DNA from 4 places in the Methylobacterium sp. CCH7-A2 genome. Region 1 is predicted to be linked to each of the others. Evidence: predicted binding sites of a transcription regulator. Region 1 holds the regulator's gene; each other region holds the start of a gene.

Region 1 (5,177 bases):
GATGCAGCCGCAGACGCTGGCGATCGTGCGCGCGGGCGACGCCAAGAAGGGCGATGTGCTCGGCACGGCGAGGCTCGCCGGCATCATGGCCGCCAAGCGCAGCCATGAGCTGATCCCGCTCTGCCACCCGCTGCTGATCACCAAGATCGCGGTCGATCTCGAGATCGACGAGGCCCTGCCCGGCATCCGCGTGCGGGCCGAGGTCAAGGTGAAGGGCCAGACCGGCGTCGAGATGGAGGCACTCACCGCCGTCAGCATCGCCTGCCTGACCGTCTACGACATGGTCAAGGCGGCCGACCGCGGCATGCGGATCGAGGGCATCCGGCTGACCCACAAATCCGGCGGCAAGTCAGGTGTGTTCCAGGCCGACGCCTCCCCAGGGGGACCGGTCTGATGGCGCTGACGCCGGTCCCGGTCGCGCTGCGCGCGCTGCTCGACAGCGTGCCCGGCCGCACGCCCATCGAGACCCTGCCGCTGGCGCAGTGCGCCTGGCGCGTGCTCGGGGCCGATCTCGCGGCGCTCAGGACACAGCCGCCCTTCGCCAATTCGGCCATGGACGGCTATGCGGTGCGGGGCGACGACCTCGTGCCGGGCGCCGAACTGCGCGTTCTCGGCGAATCCGCGGCCGGGCGCTCCTTCGACGGCAGCGTGGCCGCCGGCGAGGCGGTCCGGATCTTCACGGGTGCGCCGATCCCCGAGGGCGCCGACACCATCCTGATCCAGGAGAACGCCGACGGTGTCGGCTCGGCCGCGATCACCGTTCGCGAGGGCGCGCCCAAGGGCAAATTCATTCGCAAGGCCGGGCTCGACTTCAGCGAGGGCGACCAGCTGCTCGCGGCCGGCACCCGGCTCGACAGCGCCGCGCTCGGGCTCGCCGCCGCCGCTGGCCACCCCGCGCTTGCGGTGCGCCGCAAGCCGCTGGTGGCGATCCTCGCCACCGGCGACGAGCTCGTGCTGCCGGGCGAGCCGGTCGGGCCCGACCAGATCGTCGCCTCCAACTCGTTTGCGCTGGCCGCGCTGGTCGAGCAGGCGGGCGGGAGCGTGCTCGATCTCGGCATCGCCCGCGACGACCATGCCGATCTCGCCGCCAGGATCGGGCAGGCGCGGGACGCCGGCGCGGATGTGCTGGTGACGCTGGGCGGCGCCTCCGTCGGTGCCCATGATCTCGTCCAGGAGGCGCTGAAGCGCGCCGGCATGGATCTCGGCTTCTGGAAGATCGCGATGCGGCCGGGCAAGCCGATGATGACCGGCCGGCTCGGCCCGATGGTCGCGATCGGCCTGCCGGGCAACCCCGTCTCCTCGATCGTCTGCGGGCATCTCTTCGTGGTGCCGGTGATCGAGGCCCTGCTCGGCATGCCCTCGCCCGAGCGCGACCGCAGCGAGCCCGGCTTGCTCGGGCGCGACATGCCGGCCAATGACGAGCGCGAGGATTATTTGCGCTCCAGCCTCGTCCTGACCGAGGCCGGCTGGGAGGCGACGCCGTTCGAGAGGCAGGATTCCTCGATGCTCGGCCTGCTCGCGAGGGCGCAGGCGCTGGCGATCCGCCCGGTTTTCGCGCCGGCGGCCCGCAAGGGCGATCCCTGCCGCTTCATTCGTCTGCGATAGGTCGCGGGCTGGCGCATCGGCTTGCGGAACACAACGCGAACGGGTATGGTGTTCGTGATTTGTTTCGAATCTGCGATGATCGGCAGATTTCAGAGCGCCGGCGGGGATCATGCTGACACGCAAACAGTTCGAACTGCTTCGCTTCATCCATGAGCGCCTGCGCGAGAGCGGCGTCCCTCCCTCCTTCGACGAAATGAAGGACGCGCTCGACCTCAAGTCGAAATCCGGCATCCACCGCCTGATCATGGCCCTCGAGGAACGCGGCTTCATCCGCCGCCTGCCGAACCGGGCACGGGCGCTCGAAGTGATCAAGCTGCCGGATGGCGCGGGTGGTGGCCTCCAGGGCGGCGCGCGCCGCTTCAATCCCTCCATCGTCCAGGGCGGGCTCGGCAAGGAGACGCCGCCGGCCAAGGACGGGCTGCCCGGCCGGGCGCGCCCGGTGGAGGCGATGCCGGAAGACGCCCGCAACACGATCGCGATCCCTGTCATGGGCCGCATCGCGGCGGGCACGCCGATCTCGGCGATCCAGAGCCGCAGCCACAGCGTCGCCCTCCCCGCCGACATGCTCGGCTCCGGTGAGCATTTCGCGCTGGAGGTCCGCGGCGACTCGATGGTCGAGGCCGGCATTCTCGACGGCGACACGGTGGTGATCCGGCGCCAGGACACCGCCAATACCGGCGACATCATCGTCGCCCTGATCGACGACGAGGAGGCGACGCTGAAGCGGCTGCGCAAGCGGGGCTCCTCGATCGCGCTGGAGGCAGCCAATCCGGCTTACGAGACGCGGGTGCTGGGACCGGACCGGGTCAAGATCCAGGGTCGGCTTGTCAATCTGATGCGGCGCTACTGACGGGCCGGCGCTAGGGCAGGCGCTCGGTATCGGGCGCCTCCTCGGCCGGTGGCGGCCCAGCCGGGCCCGCAGTTGTCGGCGCGGGCTGGGGACGCCGGCGGCTCCAGGGCCGGTCGCCCGCATCCTGCGCCGCGTGGTTTTGCCAGCCGGAGCGAGTCCGAACCAGGGCTGTCGCGCCATCGCGCTGCAACGTCATCCGGTCGATCAGCCGCGCGCGGCAGGCCGCCGTCCAGGGAATCGGCGTCACCACCACATCGGCGCGGCGGCAATCCTCGATGATGGCGAGCCGGTCCTGCGCATAGGCGATGCTGTGGCCCTCTCTCGTCATCAGCACGCAGCCGCGCGGATCGCAGGCCGCGCCCTTGCGCAGCGACGGGTCGTCGGGCTGGCGGCCGTCGCCATCCGCCGTCAGCCATTGCTGCAGGACGAAGCGGCTCGGCTTGCCGGCGATCACGAGCAGGCCGTCCTTGCCGCGCACCGCGAGGCCCGAGCCGTCGCGCTCGATCAGGATCGCCGGCTTCTCCGGTTTGGCCGCGACGGCCACGCCGCCGACCAGCGGCAGGATCGCCAGCAGACGCAGCTTCGTCGTCCACAGCGTCGCCCAGAGCAGCGCGGCCGAAAAGCAGCCGAGCGCGGCCGGGCCGAAGGCGGCGAGCACCAGGGTCGAGTGATCGATGGTCGCGACCCAATGCGCCAGTTTGAGCACCACCTCCGAGGCCAGGCCCATGAGCCACCAGGCCGGCGCGTCCAGCCCGAAGGGATAGGCGAGCACCCCGAAGACGGCGGCCGGCATGACGAAGAGGGAGACGAAGGGCAGAGCCAGCGCGTTGCCGAGCAGGCCGAAAGGGTTGAAGGTCTGGAAATGATAGGCGCCGAAGGGCGCCGTCGCCGCCGTCGCCAGCAGGGTCGTGACGACGATGCCGGATGCGGCGACCCAGAGCGGGCGCAGCGGCCAGGGCAGTGCGGGCGGCGGCTGCAACCGGCCGCGCTCCTCCCAGCGCTCGGCAAAGGCGATCAGCGCCGCCACGGCACCGAAGGACATCTGGAAGCTCGGCCCCAGCAGCGCCTCGGGCTCGCGCAGCAGCACGATCATCGCCGCCAGCGCGAGGTTGCGCATGCTCAGCGCCGGGCGGTCGACGAGGATTGCGCCCAGCATCACCAGCGTCATGATCAGCGAGCGTACGGTGGCGACCTCCGCTCCCGAGAAGACGCAATAGGCGACCGAGCCCGCCATCGCCGCGAGCGCGGCGAGCTTCTTGACCGGCAGGCGCAGCGCCACCGTCTGTGACAGGGCGAGCAGCGCCCGCACCAGCCAGAAGATCGTCCCGGCGGCCAGCACCATGTGCAGGCCCGAGATCGAGACGATGTGGTAGATCCCGGCCGCCCGCAGATCGGCATTGGTGGTTTCGGTGATCAGCCCGCGCTTGCCGGTGACCAGCGCCGCCGCCATCGCCCCTGCCTGCCCGCCGGCGACCGAGGCAATGCGCTGGGTCAGGGCGTTGCGGGCGCCGTCGATCGCCGCCGCCAGGCGCAGATCCCAGTCGGGCGGATGCGGCGGCGGGCTGAGCGCGATCTTGCCCGAGATGCTGCCGACGGCGCCGATGCCGCGGAAGAAGGCGTCGCGCCCGAAATCATAGCCGCCCGGCCGGGCCGGCCCCGGCGGCGGCAGCAGCCGCGCCACGGCCGCGACATGGTCTCCGGGCGCCACGGTCCCGGAGCGGATGTTGACGCGCACACGCTTCGGCCAGAACGGCCGGTCGAGCCCGGCGATCCCCGTCACGCGGATGACGAGCCGAGCGCCGGCATCGCGCGCCTCCACCGATTCCACGAAGCCTGAGACCTGGCCGACGCGCGGCCGCTCCAGCATCGGGGCGGCGATCGTCGCCGTGCGCCAGGCCGCCGCAGCGAAGCCGGCAAACAGGGCGGCGACAGCGAGGCACACCCAGGCCGGCCGCGGGCGCCCCCGCAGCAGGATCGCGCCAGCCGCGGAAAGCGCGAGCCCCGTCAGCGGCGCCCAGAGCGCCGGTTCGGCATCGGCGGCGAAATAGAGCAGGATGCCGATGCCCATCGCGACCGGCAGCCAGAGGAAGAGCCGGCGCCGCTCGGCCTCGCGCGACAAGGCGGCGAGCACTGCGTCGCGCCATTCGCCCAGCGCCAGTCCGAACCTGATACCGCCGAAGCGACCGTCCGGCCGGTGCCATACGAGGGCGGCCGCCAGCGCCCCGCGCCGCGGCACCCGCTCCCCCTGCCCTGGCGGCTTCGCCGTCATGGCCTGCCCCCGTCCTGCGCCGGCGCGCCGGGCTTCGAACTGGCCCTTAACGGCGGCGGCTCAGGCATGTTACAGGGGCCGCGCCGGATGTCATGTCCGCTTCGGTACGCGCTGCGACAGGGCGTGCCGCTCGATCTTTTCCCGCCCCTTTCAGGGTCCTTCTCCCAAGGTCCCGCCGGAGCCCTGCCATCCATGAGCGACGCCGTCGTCACGCGCTTTGCGCCCTCGCCCACCGGCTTCCTGCATATCGGCGGCGGGCGTACGGCGCTGTTCAACTGGCTCTATGCGCGCCGCCATGGCGGCAAGATGCTGCTGCGCATCGAGGACACCGACCGCGAACGCTCGACCGAAGCTGCGATCGGCGCCATCCTCGACGGGCTGAAATGGCTCGGCCTCGATTGGGACGGCGAGACCGTCTACCAGTTCGCCCGCGCCGAGCGGCACCGCGAGGTG
Region 2 (5,177 bases), on a different contig from region 1:
GTGGTCGCGGTCAGCCCCTGCGCGGCGCGCTCGAGGCAGGCGATGCCCCAGTCCGGCACCTCCTTCATGTAGACGTTGAAGGCGGGCTCGTCGAACTGGATGACGTCGACGCCCAGCGCCTGCAGCTCATGCGCCTCCTCGTTCAGCACGGCGGCGAAGGCCATGGCGAGGTCCTCGCGGCGGCCATAGTGCTCGTCGGCGATGGTGTCGACGATCGTCATCGGCCCCGGCAGCGTGAACTTCAGCTTGCGGGTCGTATGCGCCCGGGCGGCCTTGGCCTCCATGCTGTGGACCGGCCCCTTGCGGCGGATCGCGCCGGTGACCGTCGGCACCTCCGCCTCGTAGCGGTTGTTGCGGATGCCCATGATCGTCTTCTTGTCGAAGTCGATGCCGTCGAGATTGGCCAGGAAGCCGTGGACGAAATGCACCCGCGCCTGCTCGCCGTCGCCGACGATGTCGATGCCGGCATCCTCCTGCAGCTTCACCGCCAGGATCGTCGCATCGCGCCGGCCCTCCTGCAGCGCCACCCCTTCCAGCTTCCACGGCGCCCAGAGTCGCTCGGACTCGGCGAGCCAGGTCGGCTTGGGCAGGCTGCCGGCGATGGTGGTGCGAAGCATGGACGTATCCTCGGAGGTTATGGTTGCGCGGACATCGGATGCGCGAGGCATCGGCGTCAAGCGTGACGGGGATGGATAGCCTGCGTCAGACGGCCGCCGCCGACTCTGGCCCGATCGGCCGACGCCGCGCCCGCATCATCAGCCAGCACACCACCGCGAGGTTGACGAGGTTCCAGGCCAGCCCGTTCAGGAAGGCGGCGCGGTAGGAGGCGAAGGCGTCGAAGATCGCGCCCGAGACATAGCCGCCGAAGGCCATGCCCAGGATGGTCGAGGACATGACGAGGCCGATCCGCACGCCGGCCTCCCGCGCCGGCAGATATTCCCGGATGATCACCGCATACATCGGCACGATGCCGCCCTGGAACAGGCCGAAAATGCCGGTGACGATGAAGAGCGAGGTGAGCCCGTCGAACCAGAGATAGAGGAAAAGCGCGAGTCCCTGCATCAGCGAGCCGATCGCCAGCGTCGCCGTGCCGCCGATGCGGTCGGCGACGAAGCCCGAACCGATGCGGCTGATGATGCCGAGCGCCAGCATCAGCGAGAGCATCTCGGCGCCGCGCGCCACGCCGTAACCGAGATCGCTGCAATAGGCGACGATATGGACCTGCGGCATCGCCATGGCGACGCAGCAGGAGAACCCCGCGATCGCCAGCAGCCACTGCAGCTGGCTCGCGGAGAGACCGAGATCGCCGCGCGCGCTCGTGCTCGCCGCCTCCTGCGCGGCGATGCTCGCGGCCGAGGGCCGCCGGCGGAAGAACGGCGAGAACGGCAGCATGATCGCCATCACCGCGAGCCCGATGCCGATATGGGTCGCGCGCCAGCCATGGTTCGCGACGCCCCAGGTGATGACCTGCGGCCAGATCACGCCCGCCAGATAGCTGCCGGACGCACCGAAGACGACCGCGAGACCGCGATGCTTGCGAAACCAATGCGAGAGATCCGCGATCAGCGGCGAGAAGCCCGCCCCACCGCCGACGCCGATCAGGAAGAGATGGACGAGGGCGAACTGCCAGAGCGATTGCGCCATGCCGGCCAGGATGTAACCGCTGCCCAGCAGCAAGGCGCCGCCCACGATCGGCACGATGATCCCGTAGCGGTCGGCGATGCGGCCCATGGCGATATTGCCGAAGCCGAAGCCCAGCATGACGCAGGTATAGGGCAGCGCAGCCCCGGCCCGCAGCGTCCCGAACTCGGCCTGCACCGAAGGCAGCACGACGACGACCGACCAGGTGCCGACACAGGCCGCCGTGCCGACCAGCAGCGACACGGCCAGCCGCAGCCAGGCATAGGAAGAATCGGGCGCGTAACGGGAGTCGTCGCTGGACATGTTTCCTCGGCGCGCCGGCTCACAGGACCGACGTTCTTCACCGAGGAGTAAGGCAGTCGGCCGAGCGGCGGCAAGCTCGCGCAAGGCGGGGCCGGTCGGCGTTCAGGGCGGGGCCGTGCCGCGACCCCACCCTGAGCGGGACCCAGGCGGTGAGCCTGGGTCCGATCCAGCGCCACCCGGAGGTGGCGCGGAAACGTCAGGCGGCGCGGCGCTCGTGGCGGCCCTCATTGACCTCTTCGATGATCTTGGCGACGAAAGCCGGCAGATCGTCGGGCTTGCGCGAGGTGACGACGCCCTTGTCGGTGACGACTTCGCTGTCCTCCCACATCGCGCCGGCATTGATCATGTCCTGCTTCATCGTGTTGTACGAGGTCAGACGGCGGCCCTTGGCGATGCCGGTGTCGATCAGCAGCCAGGGAGCGTGGCAGACGGCGGCGACGACCTTGCCCTGCTCGAAGAAGCGCTTGATCAGCGTCAGCGCCTCGGGCGTGCCGCGCAGCGTGTCGGGGTTCATCTGCCCGCCCGGCAACACGATAGCGTCATAGGCATCGGCGCTGACCTCGGCGATTGTCTTGTCGACCTTCACCGCGCGGCCCCAGTCCTTCTGGTCCCAGCCCGTGATTTCCCCGGCCTCGGGCGCGACGATATGCACGGTCGCGCCGGCTTCCTTCAGCTTGGCATGCGGAACATCGAGCTCCGACTGCTCGAAGCCGTTGGTGGCGAGGATGAGGATGGTCTTGCCTGACAGGTCGTTCATGGGACGGCCTCCTTGTTCGGGTTGAGGATGATGCCTCGACAACCCGCACGGGCCATGTCCGTTCCTGCGGTCTTGCGTCGCCCCCCGGAACGCTAGCGGAAGACGCTCTCTCCGGCCTGATCGACCAGCTGCTGGCCCTTGACCAGCGTGAAATCGACGGCCTCGTCCTTGCCCGGGAAACGGTCGGCCCGGACGAAGCGGTGGCTCTTCAGCTCCCCCTCGATCGTCTTTTCGACGACGCCGCAGAGCTGCCACTGGCCGCCCTCCTGATAGGGCGTCGCATGGATGGTGAAGCCGTTGTGCTCGATGGTCTTCGCCGGGCCCGTCGGCTTTGCCTCGGCCGCCTGGCCACCGCCGAAGAGCTTCTTGAGAAACGACATGGGCTGTCTCCTTGTCCATCGGGCGCCGCGCCCCTTCTCCCAGATTGCGGCGCGATGGGGAACCCGTCGGCGCGCGGCTCGTTGTCAGTGAACAAATCAGGAACGGAGACGCATCGTGACGAGCCGCACCGACGAACACGCCAGCCCGCTGGACGACAATCCCAAGCGCGACCCAAACCCGCCGGACAACACGCAGAAGGATCCCGCCGACTGGGTGTCAGGCGACGACCCGATGACGGGCGCGCAGACATCCTATCTCAAGACCCTGTCCGAGCAGACGCAGCGGCCAGGGGACTTCGCCGAGGATCTGAGCAAGGCCGAAGCGTCGAAACGGATCGATGCGCTGAAGGCGGATCTGGCGGGGTGAGGATGCCTCACGCCGCTAGGTGCAGCACCACCTCGCGCCGGTGCGGGCGGGCGCGGTGCTCGAACAGGTAGATCCCCTGCCAGGTGCCGAGCGCCAGCCGCCCGCCCATCACCGGGATCGAGAGCGAGACCGGCGTCAGCGCCGCCTTGATGTGGGCCGGCATGTCGTCGGGACCCTCCGCCCGGTGGACGAGATAATCCATCGCCGGATCGTCGGCGGAGGGCACGAGCCGACGGAAGAAGGCCTCGAGATCGACGCGCACATCGGGATCGGCATTCTCCTGGATCAGCAGCGAGCAGGAGGTGTGGCGCAGGAAGAGCGTCAGCAGCCCGGTCTCGATCCCGGCCCCGGCGACGAAAGCGGTCGCCTCCCGCGTGAACTCGTAGAGGCCCGGACCGCGCGTCGCGATCGTCAGCAGCGTCTGCGCCGCCATCTCAGCGCTCGGTCACGGCGAGCTTCGCTCCCAACGCGACGAAGGCCGCCGCGAAGCCCCGCCGCAGCCAGGCCATCACCGCAGGCCGCGTCACCACCTTGTCGCGCATCGCCGCCGCGAAGAGGCCGTAGAGCGCAAACACCACGAAGGTCATCGCCATGAACACGCCGGACAGTTCGAGCATGCGCGCCAGCGGCGCCGCCTCGCCGGCCGCGATGAACTGCGGCAGGAAGGCGACGAAGAAGATCGAGAGCTTGGGGTTGAGGACATTGATCGCGACGCCGTCGCGCAGCACCCGCCATGCCGAGCGCGGATCGGCCTTCGCCTCGACGCTCAGCGCCCCATGCTCCTGCAGCGTCTGCCAGGCCATGAACAGGAGATAGGCGACGCCGGCATATTTCACGACGGCGAAGGCGAGCGCGCTGGCATGCAGCAGCGCCGCCAGCCCCAGCATCGCCGCCAGCAGATGCGGCACGATGCCGAGCGTGCAGGCGAAGGCGGCAAGCACACTCGCGCGCGAGCCCCGGGTGAGCCCCGCCGCGATGGTGTAGATCGCACCCGTCCCCGGCGAGGCGACGACGATCAGCGAGGTCAGGAGGAATTCGGGCGACATGGGCTTGAGCCTCCGCGGAGCAGCGGCCAGCAAGCCGCAAGCCGCCGCCGGGATCAAGCCCGCCTCGCCTGCATCCCCGGCCAGCCTCAAAACTTAGGTATTGACCTAAGTATTTTTCTGGGCTTGAATCGCGCCATGTCCGTGACGCCCTCCACCCTCGACGACACCTTCCGTGCCCTGGCCGATCCGACCCGGCGCGCGGTGGTGCAGGCGCTGGGGCGGGGGCCGGCCTCGGTCAGCGAACTCGCCCGGCCCTTCGAGATGGCGCTGCCGAGCTTCCTCCAGCATCTCAGGGTGCTCGAGGAAAGCGGCCTCGTCACCACGGCCAAATCCGGGCGCGTGCGCACCTGCTCCCTGCGCCGGGAACCTCTCGCCGCCGCCGAAACCTGGCTGGAGGCGCAGCGCAGCCTCTGGACGCAGCGCCTCGACCAGCTCGACGCCTTCGTCCTGACCCTGAAAAACGACGAGGAACGCCCATGACGACCCTGCCCGCCGCCGCCTTCGACCCGGCGCTCGATCTCGAACTCAAGCGCGAGGTCGAGGTCGCCCCGCATCTGGTCTGGCGCGCCTGGACCGAGCCGGCCCTGCTGAAGCAGTGGTTCACGCCGGCGCCCTGGCGCACCACCCTGTGCGAGATCGACCTGCGTCCCGGCGGCAAGTTCCGCACCGTGATGGAAGGCCCC
Region 3 (5,177 bases), on a different contig from region 1:
TGCCGCCGCCCAGCGCCGTGCGCTCAATGGCGAAGCCGAGGATGCGGCCGAGACGCCCGCCAATGGCGATGGCGAGGAGACGGCCGGCGAGGTCGAACTCGGCGCCAAGCGGCTCGAGATGCAGCTCGCCGAGCAGTTCATCCTGACCGTGTCGGAGAAGGGCTATGGCAAGCGCAGCTCCTCCTTCGAGTACCGGGTCACCGGACGCGGCGGCAAGGGCATCGTCGCGATGGTCGTCAACGAGCGCAACGGCCGGCTCATCGCCTCCTTCCCGGTCGAGGACCGAGACCAGATCATGCTCGTCACCGATGGCGGCCAGGTCATCCGCGTGCCGGTCGATGCCGGCCCGGGCAACCGCATCCGCATCGCCGGACGCTCGACGCAAGGCGTGACGGTGTTCAACACCGACGCCAGCGAGAAGGTCGTCTCGGTCGAGCGCATCGGCGACGATGGCGAAGGCGAGGACGCCGAGGCCGAGGGCGCTGCGGCGCCGGAGAGCCCAAGCGAGGCGTAAGCGCTTCACGGCCGGCGAAAACACGAAAGGGGCTGCAGCAATGCAGCCCCTTCTTCTTGACGACCCATCGTCCTGACCAGGACGAGTCATCCCGGACGGAGCGAAGCGCAGGTCCGGGATCCATGCCTGAACCGTTCCGGCATGGATCCCGGGTCTCGCTCCGGTCGCCCGGGATGACCCGCGCCTCGTCCAATGGGCGAAAAAGCCTCACACCGTCTCCAGCAGCCCCTTGATCAGCGCCTGGCGCGGCGCGATCGAGGAGATCAGCGCGTATTCCGACAGGGTATGGGCGCCCTCGCCGTCGATGCCGAGCCCGTCGAGGGTCGGCACGCCCAGCGCAGCGGTGAAGTTGCCGTCGGAGCCGCCACCCGTCATCGGGCAGTCCTGCAGCTCGAAGCCGATGCCGGCCGCGATGCGCTTCGCCGTCTCGAACAGCGCCGCACCCTCGGGTGATTTCTCATAGGGCGGCCGGTTCATGCCCCCGCTCACGCTGATGCGGACATCCGGGTCCCTGGGCGTGAGGCCGAGGATCTCGCGCTCGAGCGCAGCGCCGTCGGCGGCCGTGGCGACGCGCAGATCGACGCTGAACCAGGCATGCTGCGGGATGACGTTCGCCGCCGTGCCGCCGCCCATCAGCGCGACCGTCGTGGTGACGCCGCGGGCATAATCGGTCAGCCCCTCGATCGCCAGGATCTGGTGCGCCGCCTCGCGGATCGCGCTGCGTCCGTCGGCATGGCGCGCGCCGGAATGGGCCGGCCGGCCCTCGAGCTTCACCTCGAAGCGCCCCACCCCTTTGCGGGCCGTGACGATCTTGCCGCCCTCGCGCGCCGGCTCGGTGACCAGAACGGCCGCCGATTGGCGGCCGATCTCCTCGATCAGCCCGCGCGTCGTCGGCGAGCCGATCTCCTCGTCGGGCGTGAACAGGAAGACCAGCGGCCGCTTCGCGGTACCGGCCAGCGCGACCTGCTTGAAGGCCTGCAGCGCGAGATAGGCCCCGCCCTTCATGTCGTAGACGCCGGGGCCGTAGAGCCGGTCGCCCTCGACCCGCACGGGCAGGTCGCGCGCGGCGGTCCCGACGGGATGGACCGTGTCGAGATGCGACATGACCGCCAGCCCGGGCGTCCCGGTGGAAAGGCCGGCCCGCAGGATCAGGGCGTCGCCCAGCCCGTCCCGGCCGGGAATGCGCTCCACCGCGATCGGCAGGCCTTCGACCTCGGCGGCGACGAGATCCATCATGCCGTTGACGCCGGGGGCGTGATGGGTGTGGCTCTCCAGCGCGAGCCAGACGGAAAGGGCGGAGACGGGATCGGATGTGCTCATGATGGCGCGACCTTGGCCGGGCCCGTGCGCGTGAGCAAGCGAAGAGACGGGCATTGGCGCCCTGCCCTGATGGCATGGCGCGGGCTGCCGGCCTTGACAGCTGCGGTCTAATACTAAACCATTTGGATAAGTTTAGACCCGCACCCGAGCGTCCCGCTTCGCAGGAGATCGCCAGGAGACCGTCATGAAGCTCCAGAAGATTACGCCCTTCCTCTGGTTCGACCATCAGGCCGAGGAGGCTGCCGCCTTCTACCGCTCGGTCTTCCCGAACAGTCGGCCGGGACCGGTGGTGCGCAACACCGGCGCCGGACCGGGCCGCGCCGGCGACGTCCTCGTCGTGTCCTTCGAATTGGAGGGAATGACCTTCACGGCGCTGAATGGCGGCCCGCAATTCCGCTTCAGCGAAGCGGTTTCCTTCGTCGTCCATTGCGCCACGCAGGCCGAGATCGACCATTACTGGGAGAAGCTCTGCGAAGGCGGCGAGCCGAGCCAGTGTGGCTGGCTCAAGGACCGCTTCGGCCTGTCCTGGCAGATCGTTCCCGAGCGCTTCGTCGAACTGGTCAATGGCGGCGACGAAGCCGTCACCGGCCGCGTCATGCAGGCGATGATGCAGATGACGAAGTTCGATATCGCGGCGCTGGAGCGCGCCGCGGCGGGCTGAAAGGCTGCCGGCGGGTCCCGCCGCCCATCGCGCGGGACCGAACCGGAGATCGAGCCTGAAGAGGCCCCGGCCCTAGAACGGGATGTCGTCGTCGAGATGGCTCGAGGAGGAGCGCCCGCCGCCGCCACCGCCGGCCATCGCCGGCTGGCGCGAACCGCCGCCACCGCCGCCCATCGGGCCCGAGCGACCGAAGGACGAGCCGGAGGAGCGATCCTCCATCATGCCGCCGCCCTCGCCATATTCGTCAGAGCCGCCCTGGCCGCGGCTGTCGAGGATGGTGAGTTCGCCGCGATAGCGCTGCAGCACGATCTCGGTGGTGTATTTCTCGACGCCCGACTGGTCCTGCCATTTGCGGGTCTGGAGCTGGCCCTCGATATAGATCTTCGAGCCCTTCTTCAGATACTGCTCGGCGACCTTGGCGAGGTTCTCGTTGAAGATCACGACCGAGTGCCACTCGGTGCGCTCCTTCTTCTCGCCCGACTGCTTGTCGCGCCAGGTTTCCGAGGTGGCGATGCGCAGATTGACGACCGGCTCGCCCGAGCCGAGGCGGCGGACCTCCGGGTCGCGCCCGAGATTGCCGACCAGAATGACCTTGTTGACGCTACCAGCCATGAGAGGCTCCATTTCCTGCGCACTTCGAAACCGGCCCGCGACCGGAGCAGGACCCTACCGGCCGACCGCCTCACTATCAATGATGTTCTTGTTTTGTTCAAGGGCCCTCCGCGGGGTTGTCCCCTGTTTTCGGCGGAGCCAACAGGATCGCCGCGCCCGCCTGAGCGTGTTGCGCAGAAGCGACAAGCGCGCAGCGGCGCCACGGTATGACGGCGTGGTCCCGTGCAAGAACGGAGTGGCTAGACGGCGTCAGCCCTCCCCCCACACCCGCGCCTCGCTGATCCCCAGCGCGGCGAACTCCCCGGCCCGCAGCTCCGCCTCGCCCACCGAAAAGAACTCGTCGAGCTGCGGCGGCGGCGCCGAGCTGCCGCTGAGCATGGCATGGGCCTGGCCGCGATGGTGGATCTGGTGCTGGAACAGATGCAGCAGCAGCCGGTCGAGCCGTTCGTGCTGGATGCGCGCGCCGCGATGCACGCTGACGATCCGCTCCAGCCCGTCATGACCCGCCGCCGCCTCGACCACGGCGATCAGCCGCCGGTCCATCGCCTTCTGCGCGGCCTGAAGCTCGGGCAGCGTGGCGCAGGGCTCGCGGTTCGCCCAGGCGACGGGGCCGAGCGTCCCGCCCTCCATCGCGTCGACATAGAAATGATCGATGATCAGGATGTGGTTGAGCGTCGCCCGCAGGCTCGGGAAGAACCCGGTGCGCGGCGCCACCCACTCCGCCGCCGAGAGCGCCGAACAGGCACTGAGCAGCCGGTGATTGGCCCAGAGATTGTTGAAAGCCATCGCCCGGTAGGGTCGCAACACGTCCATGGTCGGTCCTCCTGCCCGCGGACACTGACAGCAGGCGCGTGTCGCGTCATGTCAGCAGGCGGAAGACGGCTCAGGCCGCGGGCTCGACCACCCGCCGGTAGAGATGCCAGGTCGCATGGCCGAGCACCGGCAGCAGCACGACGAGGCCGAGAAAGGCCGGCAGCATCGCCACCAGACACAGCGCCGCGATCGCCGCCGCAAAGCCCAGCATCGGCACCGGATTAGTCGAGACGGCCCGCACGCTGGTGATCATCGCGGTGATGAAATCGACCTCGCGGTCGAGCAGCAGCGGAAAGGAAATCACCGTCAGCGAGAACAGGATCGTCGCCAGCACCGCCCCGACGACATGGCCGACGGCGAGGAACATCAGTCCTTCCGCCGTCGAGGTGATGACGGTCAAAAAGCCCATGAAGCTGGAGAAGGACTGGAATCCGAGGAACAGCGCCAGCAGCAGCCGCACCTGGTAGAGCCACATCATCATCACGAACAACGTGACGAAGGCCATCCAGCCCAGTTCCCGCTGGCTCTGGGCGAAGACGACGCCGAGCACCGGCCCCCAGCCTAGCGGCTCCCCCGCCTCGCGCCGCCGCGACACCTCATAGAGCCCCACCGCCACGAAGGGGCCGATCAGCACGAAGCCCGCCGCCAGCGGATAGGCGAGATAGGGCAGGCCGAAGCGCGTCAGCGACATCAGGATGGCGAGCCCGCCCAACGCATAGAGCCCGCCGAAGAACAGCCCGAACAGCGGCGCCGCCTGGAAATCCCGCAAGCCCGCGACGAAGGCTTCGACCACGTCATGGACGCCGATGCGCCGCACCACCGGGTCCGGCCGCCGCGGCTCCACCGCTCCGCTCCCGCTCCGAATCTCGTCCATGGCCTCTCCCCCGCTTTCGCCTCCGGCACGAGGCCGGGGCCTGGCTTTTGGGAGTCAGCCTAGCGCGAGCAGCGCGGCGCGCATTGGGGCAGATCAATCCGGCCGGCCTCAGTGCCCCGAAGCGGTTGGGCCTTCGGGAGCGAGCCGCGGCAGGAACCAGGCGAGCAGCCCGATCGCCGGCAGGAAGGCGCAGAGATGATAGACCGCGTCGATGCCGATGCGGTCGGCGAGTTCGCCCAGCATCGCGGCGGCGAGCCCGCCGAGGCCGAAGGACAGCCCGTAGAACAGCCCGCCGACGAGGCCGATCCGGCCGGGCATCAGCTCCATCGCATAGATCAGAATCGCCGCGAAGGCGCTCGACATGATCAGGTTGATCACGATCG
Region 4 (5,177 bases), on a different contig from region 1:
AGCGGATATCGCTGCTGCGGCTGAAGGAGATCATGCGGTAACCGCGCCGTCATTCCGGGGCTTCGCAAAGCGAAGAGCCCGGAACCCATAACCGCTGAGCAGGCAGGACGATGTGGACCCGCGCCGCGCGTCTTCTGAGCCTGCTACGGATCTGGATTCCGGGCTCGCTCTGCGAGCGCCCCGGAATGACGACAGGCTCCTCGCGGAGCGGCTTACAACCCGCTGACCAGATGCCCGCCATCGACCGCGACCACCGTCCCGGTCATGTGGCGCCCGGCGTCGGAGCAGAGCAGCAGCAGCGGCCCGTCGAGATCGGCGGGCTCGCCGAAGCGGCGGCTCGGAATGCGCTTGACCAGCGTCGCCCCGACTTCGCTCTCGAGCATATCGCGGTTGATGTCGGTGGCGATATAGCCGGGCGCGAGCGCGTTGACCCGGATGCCATGGCGCGCCCATTCCAGCGCCAGACCCTTGGTCATCTGGATCAGCCCGGCCTTGGAGACGGCATAGGGCAGGACACGCGCCGTCACCCGCTCGCCCAGAATCGAGGCGATGTTGACGATCGTCCCGCCCTGCTTCCCCGCGATCATGACCTGCGCCGCCGCCTGCGCCGCGAAGAAGCAGCCCTTCAGATTGACGTCGAGCTGCGCGTCCCATTGCGCCTCGGTGATGGAGATCGCGGCCTCCGTCTCCCCGATACCGGCATTGTTGACGAGGACGTCGAGCCCGCCGAGCAGCCGCGCCGCCTCCGCCACACCCGCCTGGATCGAGGGCACCGAGGCGACATCCAGCGCCAGCGGCATGACCTGCCCCGGCAACCCGGCGCAGTCCGCCGCCAGCTCTTCCAGCCGCTCGACGCGCCGCGCCGCCGCGACGACACGCGCGCCCTGCCCCGCCAGCAGCCGCACGAAATGCGCGCCCAGCCCCGACGACGCGCCGGTCACCAAGACACGCTTGCCCTTCAGTTCCTCGCCCATGCGTTCCTCGTCTCGTTTCCGCGGAGGGGACACCGGCAGGGGCTGCGGGTCAATCGCGGCGATGGCTGACGCTGCGACCCTTCAGAACCCCGACGCCGTCATCCCGGGCGGAGCGAGGCGAAGACCCGGGATCCATGCCTGAAGCGTTCCGGTATGGATCCCGGGTCTCCCGGAGCCTGTCCTTGGGCCGGCCAAAGGCCGAACACGAGGGGTCGCCCGGGATGACCCGCGGTTGTAAACGGACGGCCTAGGCCGCCTTCATCTCCGGCACCAGGCGCCCGACGCGCTCCAGATCGGCGCGGAAGCGGGCCGTCTCGCGTTCGCGGGCCTCCTCGTCGGGAAGGCGCAGCAGATAGGAGGGGTGGACGGTCGCCAGCAGGGCCGTGCCGTCGTCCAGCACAAGGTCGCGCTCGCGCATCGAGGCGAGCGAGCCGCGATGACCGGTCAGGGCGTGCAGCGCGGTCGCGCCCAGCGCCACGACGAGCTGCGGCTTCACGAACTCCCGCTCCAGCCCGAGCCAGAAGCGGCAGGCCGAGATTTCGCCGGCATTAGGCCGCTCATGGATGCGCCGCTTGCCGCGCAGGGTGAATTTGAAGTGCTTCACCGCATTGGTGACATAGGCCCGGCCGCGGTCGAGCCCGGCCTCGCCCAATACGCGGTCGAAGACCTGACCCGCGGGCCCGACGAAGGGCTTGCCCGCCAGATCCTCCTGATCGCCCGGCTGCTCGCCGACGAACATCACCGGCGCCGTTAGAGGGCCCTCCCCGAACACCGTCTGCGTCGCGTTGTGGCAGAGATCGCAGCGCGAGCAGGTCTTGGCCGACGCCCGCGCTTCATCCCAGGTGGAGAGACCGTCCGTAGCGGGCACGAGCATTTCGCGCTGGCGCTGGCTCTGCCGCAGATGCCGCTGCGGTGGCAGGGTCGGGGCTTTCATCACCATCTTCTCCGCGCGCCGGCCAGCCTGGGCGATCAGCGGAGCAATGAGTTCGGCCTCGGGCAGGTTCCGCCAGTACTTCTCTGGCATCTCTGCCTTCATCGCTTTGATCTTCAGCCGCGCCGGATTGAAGATGTTGGCGTAATAGGTCCGCCAATAGACCTCCATCGCATCGTCGTTCGGCGCGTCGGCCTTCGAGGCACCCTCCCCGAGATGCAGCGTCGTCCCGTCCCAGTGGAGCGAGCGCAGCGGCGTCAGGATCGACCAGCGCATCGCCGCGAAGCGTTCGACGAAGAAGCGCGACACCCGCTCGACGATGTGATGCTCAGGCTCGAACCAGGCTACGAAAGCCTCCCCGCCATCGAGGCCGACAACCTCGCGGAAGCGCACGAAGGCGGTCATCTTGTGCAGGTCGCGCCGCACCGCCTTGGCCATCGCCCGGGCGCTATGGACCTCGTCGTCGGTCACCACATGAAGCAGCGTCGGCTCGCGCTGGAGCCGCAGCAGCAGCCGATAGAGCAGATCGAAGCGGCCGCTGTCGCGATGGCAGACCACTGCCTGCGCCAGTTCGACGAATTCCCGCGGCACCCGCAGATCCGCCCCATTCGCCGGCACCGGCGGCGGCTCGGCCAGCCCGGCGAAGAGCCCGGACGCCTCCTCCCCGATCTGCCAGTCGATCCGCGCCGGCGCCACCTCCGCCAGCGCCAGCGCGCGCGCCTGCCGCCGCCAGCCCTCGAAATCGGCCGGATGGTCGAGACGCGCGACGATGCCGGACTGAGCCATGACGGGGCTCACAGCAAGGCGAGCTGCTGCGGCTTCGGCGCCAGATGCTGCTTCAGCCGCTCGCTGTCGAGAGATGCGCCGGGACGCCAGCCTTCCGCGACAATGAAATGGCGCAGCGTCGTGATCGAGCGCGCGATCTTGCCGACATCCTCCAGACGCAGGCGCCGGAAACGCCGCGTTTCCAAAATCTTGCCGACGCTTTTCGTGCCGAGCCCCGGCACGCGCAGCAGCGTCTCGCGATCGGCGCGGTTGACGTCGACCGGAAAGCGCGCGCGATGCCGCAGAGCCCAGGCGAGTTTGGGATCGACCGTGAGATCGAGCATGCCCCCGGCGCCGTCATCGAGGATCTCGCCGACCTCGAAGCCGTAGAACCGCGTCAGCCAGTCGGCCTGGTAGAGCCGGTGTTCGCGCAGCAGCGGCGGCTCCGAGAGCGGCAGTTGGCGGCTGGCGTCGGGGATCGGGCTGAAGGCGGAGTAATAGACGCGCCTGAGCCCGAAGGAGCCGTAGAGCTGCGCGCTGCGCTGCAGGATCGTCGCGTCGCTCGTCCCGTCGGCGCCGACGATCATCTGCGTGCTCTGCCCGGCCGGCGAGAACACCGGCGCGCGCCGCGACTTCGCCCGCTCCGCCTTGCTCTCCTCGATCTTCAGCCGCAGCCCACCCATGGCGGCGCTGATTTCGCGCGGCCGCTTCTCGGGGGCGAAGCGCTCCAGGGAGACCTCGGTCGGCAATTCGACATTGATCGAGACGCGGTCGGCATAGAGGCCGGCCTGCGCCACCAGATCGGCATTGGCGCTCGGGATGAGCTTGAGGTGGATGTAGCCGCGGAAGCAATGGACCTCGCGCAGCGTCTGCGCCACCCGCACCAGCTCCGCCATCGTGTAGTCGGGCGAGCGGATGATGCCCGAGGAGAGGAACAGCCCCTCGATGTAGTTGCGCTTGTAGAAGCTGACCGTGAGGTCGACGACCTCCTCCACCGTGAAGCGCGCGCGCCGGACATTGCTCGACGAGCGGTTGATGCAGAATGCGCAGTCATAGCTGCAGTAATTCGTCAGCAGGATCTTGAGCAGCGAAATGCAGCGGCCATCCGGCGCATAGGAATGGCAGATGCCCGACCCCGTCGTCGAGCCGAGCCCGCCCTTCAGCGAATTGCGCTTGGTCGTGCTGCTGGAGGCGCAGGAGGCGTCGTATTTCGCCGCATCGCTCAGGATCTCGAGCTTTTCCATCACCGTCAGCTGAGCCACGCCGCGACACTCCGTTCATTATTTGTTCTAGGTAGCGTGGATGTCGCCCGCCCGCCAGAGACCTTTCGTCGCGGCTGCCATCGCCGGAACAGGCGGCGTGTCGGCGCGTTGGGGCGGCACGTCATTCCAAGGAGAACCCGATGTTCCGGATCCTGCTTCTCGTCGCCGTCATCCTGATCGGCTACGACGCCATCGCCCATCAGGGCAGCTACACCCGCAGCGCCTGGGCCAGCGTCGTCGGCCTGACCGACTCCGCCGTGACCAGCGCCAAGCAGCTCGGGCAGGAAACCCGCAGCGAAATCCGCGAGGAAACCGGAACGCGTCCATAAAGGCGCGGCTTAGCGGCGATTTCGGCTGGACTTGCCGGGGCCCAGCTTCGAAACTGATCACAGATCAACAACCGGGACGACAGCGCTTGACCGAGACAGCCTCCGACGCCTCCCGCCCCGCCGACACCGCCGGGCGGGTCGAGGCCCTCAAAGCCGAGATCCTGAGGAAACTCACTTATTCGCTGGGCAAGAACGCCTCCGTCGCCCAGCCGCATGACTGGCTGACGGCCGGCATCCTCGCGGCGCGGGACCATGTCGTCGATGTCTGGCACCGCTCGACCCGCGAGAGCTACGAGACCGGCCGCAAGCGCGTCTATTATCTCTCGCTCGAATTCCTGATCGGCCGTTCGCTGGCGGACGCGCTCAACAATCTCGGGCTGACCGGGGCAATGGCGCAGGCGATGCGCGAACTCGGCGTCGACCTCGCCGCGATCGAAACGATCGAGCCCGATGCCGCGCTCGGCAATGGTGGCCTCGGCCGTCTCGCCGCCTGCTATCTCGAGGCGATGGCCTCGACCGGCGTGCCGGCGCTCGGCTACGGCATCCGCTACGATCACGGCCTGTTCAAGCAGCGCATCGATGGCGGCAAGCAGATCGAGGTGCCCGAGGACTGGCTCTCCTTCCGCAATCCCTGGGAATTCGAGCGCCGCGAGGCCTCCTACAAGATCGGTTTCGGCGGCTCGCTGACCGCGACGCAGAAGCCCGGCGAAGTCTTCTGGGAGCCGGAAGAGACCGTGTTCGCCGTCGCCTATGACACGCCGGTCGTCGGCTGGCGCGGCCGCGACGCCACGACGCTGCGTCTCTGGCGCGCGCGCGCCATGCACCCGCTCTCGCTCGACGCCTTCAACCAGGGCGACATCGTCGGTGCCGTCGCCGAGCGCAACCGCGCCGAGGCGATCTCCAAGGTGCTCTACCC

What was found. The regulator LexA, encoded in region 1, represses DNA repair genes until DNA is damaged. The targets are predictions, from matches to a motif close to TGTTCNNNNTGTGTTCNG.
Region 2: the regulator LexA is predicted to act here: its motif matches at 3,169-3,186, upstream of AX750_RS04035 (DUF3072 domain-containing protein).
Region 3: the regulator LexA is predicted to act here: its motif matches at 3,191-3,208, upstream of ssb (single-stranded DNA-binding protein).
Region 4: the regulator LexA is predicted to act here: its motif matches at 3,945-3,962, upstream of AX750_RS23330 (putative DNA modification/repair radical SAM protein).

Annotation. Positions count from the first base shown of each region.
Region 1 is NZ_LSKN01000289.1:149,045-154,221, reverse strand. It holds gene moaC (cyclic pyranopterin monophosphate synthase MoaC) at 1-394, shown strand, start outside; gene glp (gephyrin-like molybdotransferase Glp) at 394-1,605, shown strand; gene lexA (transcriptional repressor LexA) at 1,715-2,455, shown strand; gene AX750_RS21935 (ComEC/Rec2 family competence protein) at 2,466-4,724, opposite strand; gene gltX (glutamate--tRNA ligase) at 4,917-5,177, shown strand, end outside.
Region 2 is NZ_LSKN01000059.1:3,586-8,762, forward strand. It holds gene AX750_RS04015 (methionine synthase) at 1-617, opposite strand, end outside; gene AX750_RS04020 (MFS transporter) at 703-1,944, opposite strand; gene AX750_RS04025 (type 1 glutamine amidotransferase domain-containing protein) at 2,141-2,701, opposite strand; gene AX750_RS04030 (HlyU family transcriptional regulator) at 2,794-3,081, opposite strand; gene AX750_RS04035 (DUF3072 domain-containing protein) at 3,197-3,448, shown strand; gene AX750_RS04040 (secondary thiamine-phosphate synthase enzyme YjbQ) at 3,456-3,881, opposite strand; gene AX750_RS04045 (LysE family translocator) at 3,883-4,494, opposite strand; gene AX750_RS04050 (metalloregulator ArsR/SmtB family transcription factor) at 4,630-4,974, shown strand; gene AX750_RS04055 (SRPBCC family protein) at 4,971-5,177, shown strand, end outside.
Region 3 is NZ_LSKN01000217.1:8,695-13,871, reverse strand. It holds gene gyrA (DNA gyrase subunit A) at 1-514, shown strand, start outside; gene AX750_RS15940 (M20 family metallopeptidase) at 722-1,834, opposite strand; gene AX750_RS15935 (VOC family protein) at 2,019-2,495, shown strand; gene ssb (single-stranded DNA-binding protein) at 2,568-3,107, opposite strand; gene AX750_RS15925 (DinB family protein) at 3,357-3,920, opposite strand; gene AX750_RS15920 (DUF2189 domain-containing protein) at 3,991-4,794, opposite strand; gene AX750_RS15915 (MFS transporter) at 4,903-5,177, opposite strand, start outside.
Region 4 is NZ_LSKN01000305.1:10,531-15,707, reverse strand. It holds gene puuE (allantoinase PuuE) at 1-41, shown strand, start outside; gene AX750_RS23340 (SDR family oxidoreductase) at 213-974, opposite strand; gene AX750_RS23335 (UdgX family uracil-DNA binding protein) at 1,222-2,691, opposite strand; gene AX750_RS23330 (putative DNA modification/repair radical SAM protein) at 2,700-3,914, opposite strand; gene AX750_RS27010 (hypothetical protein) at 4,073-4,261, shown strand; gene AX750_RS23320 (glycogen/starch/alpha-glucan phosphorylase) at 4,348-5,177, shown strand, end outside.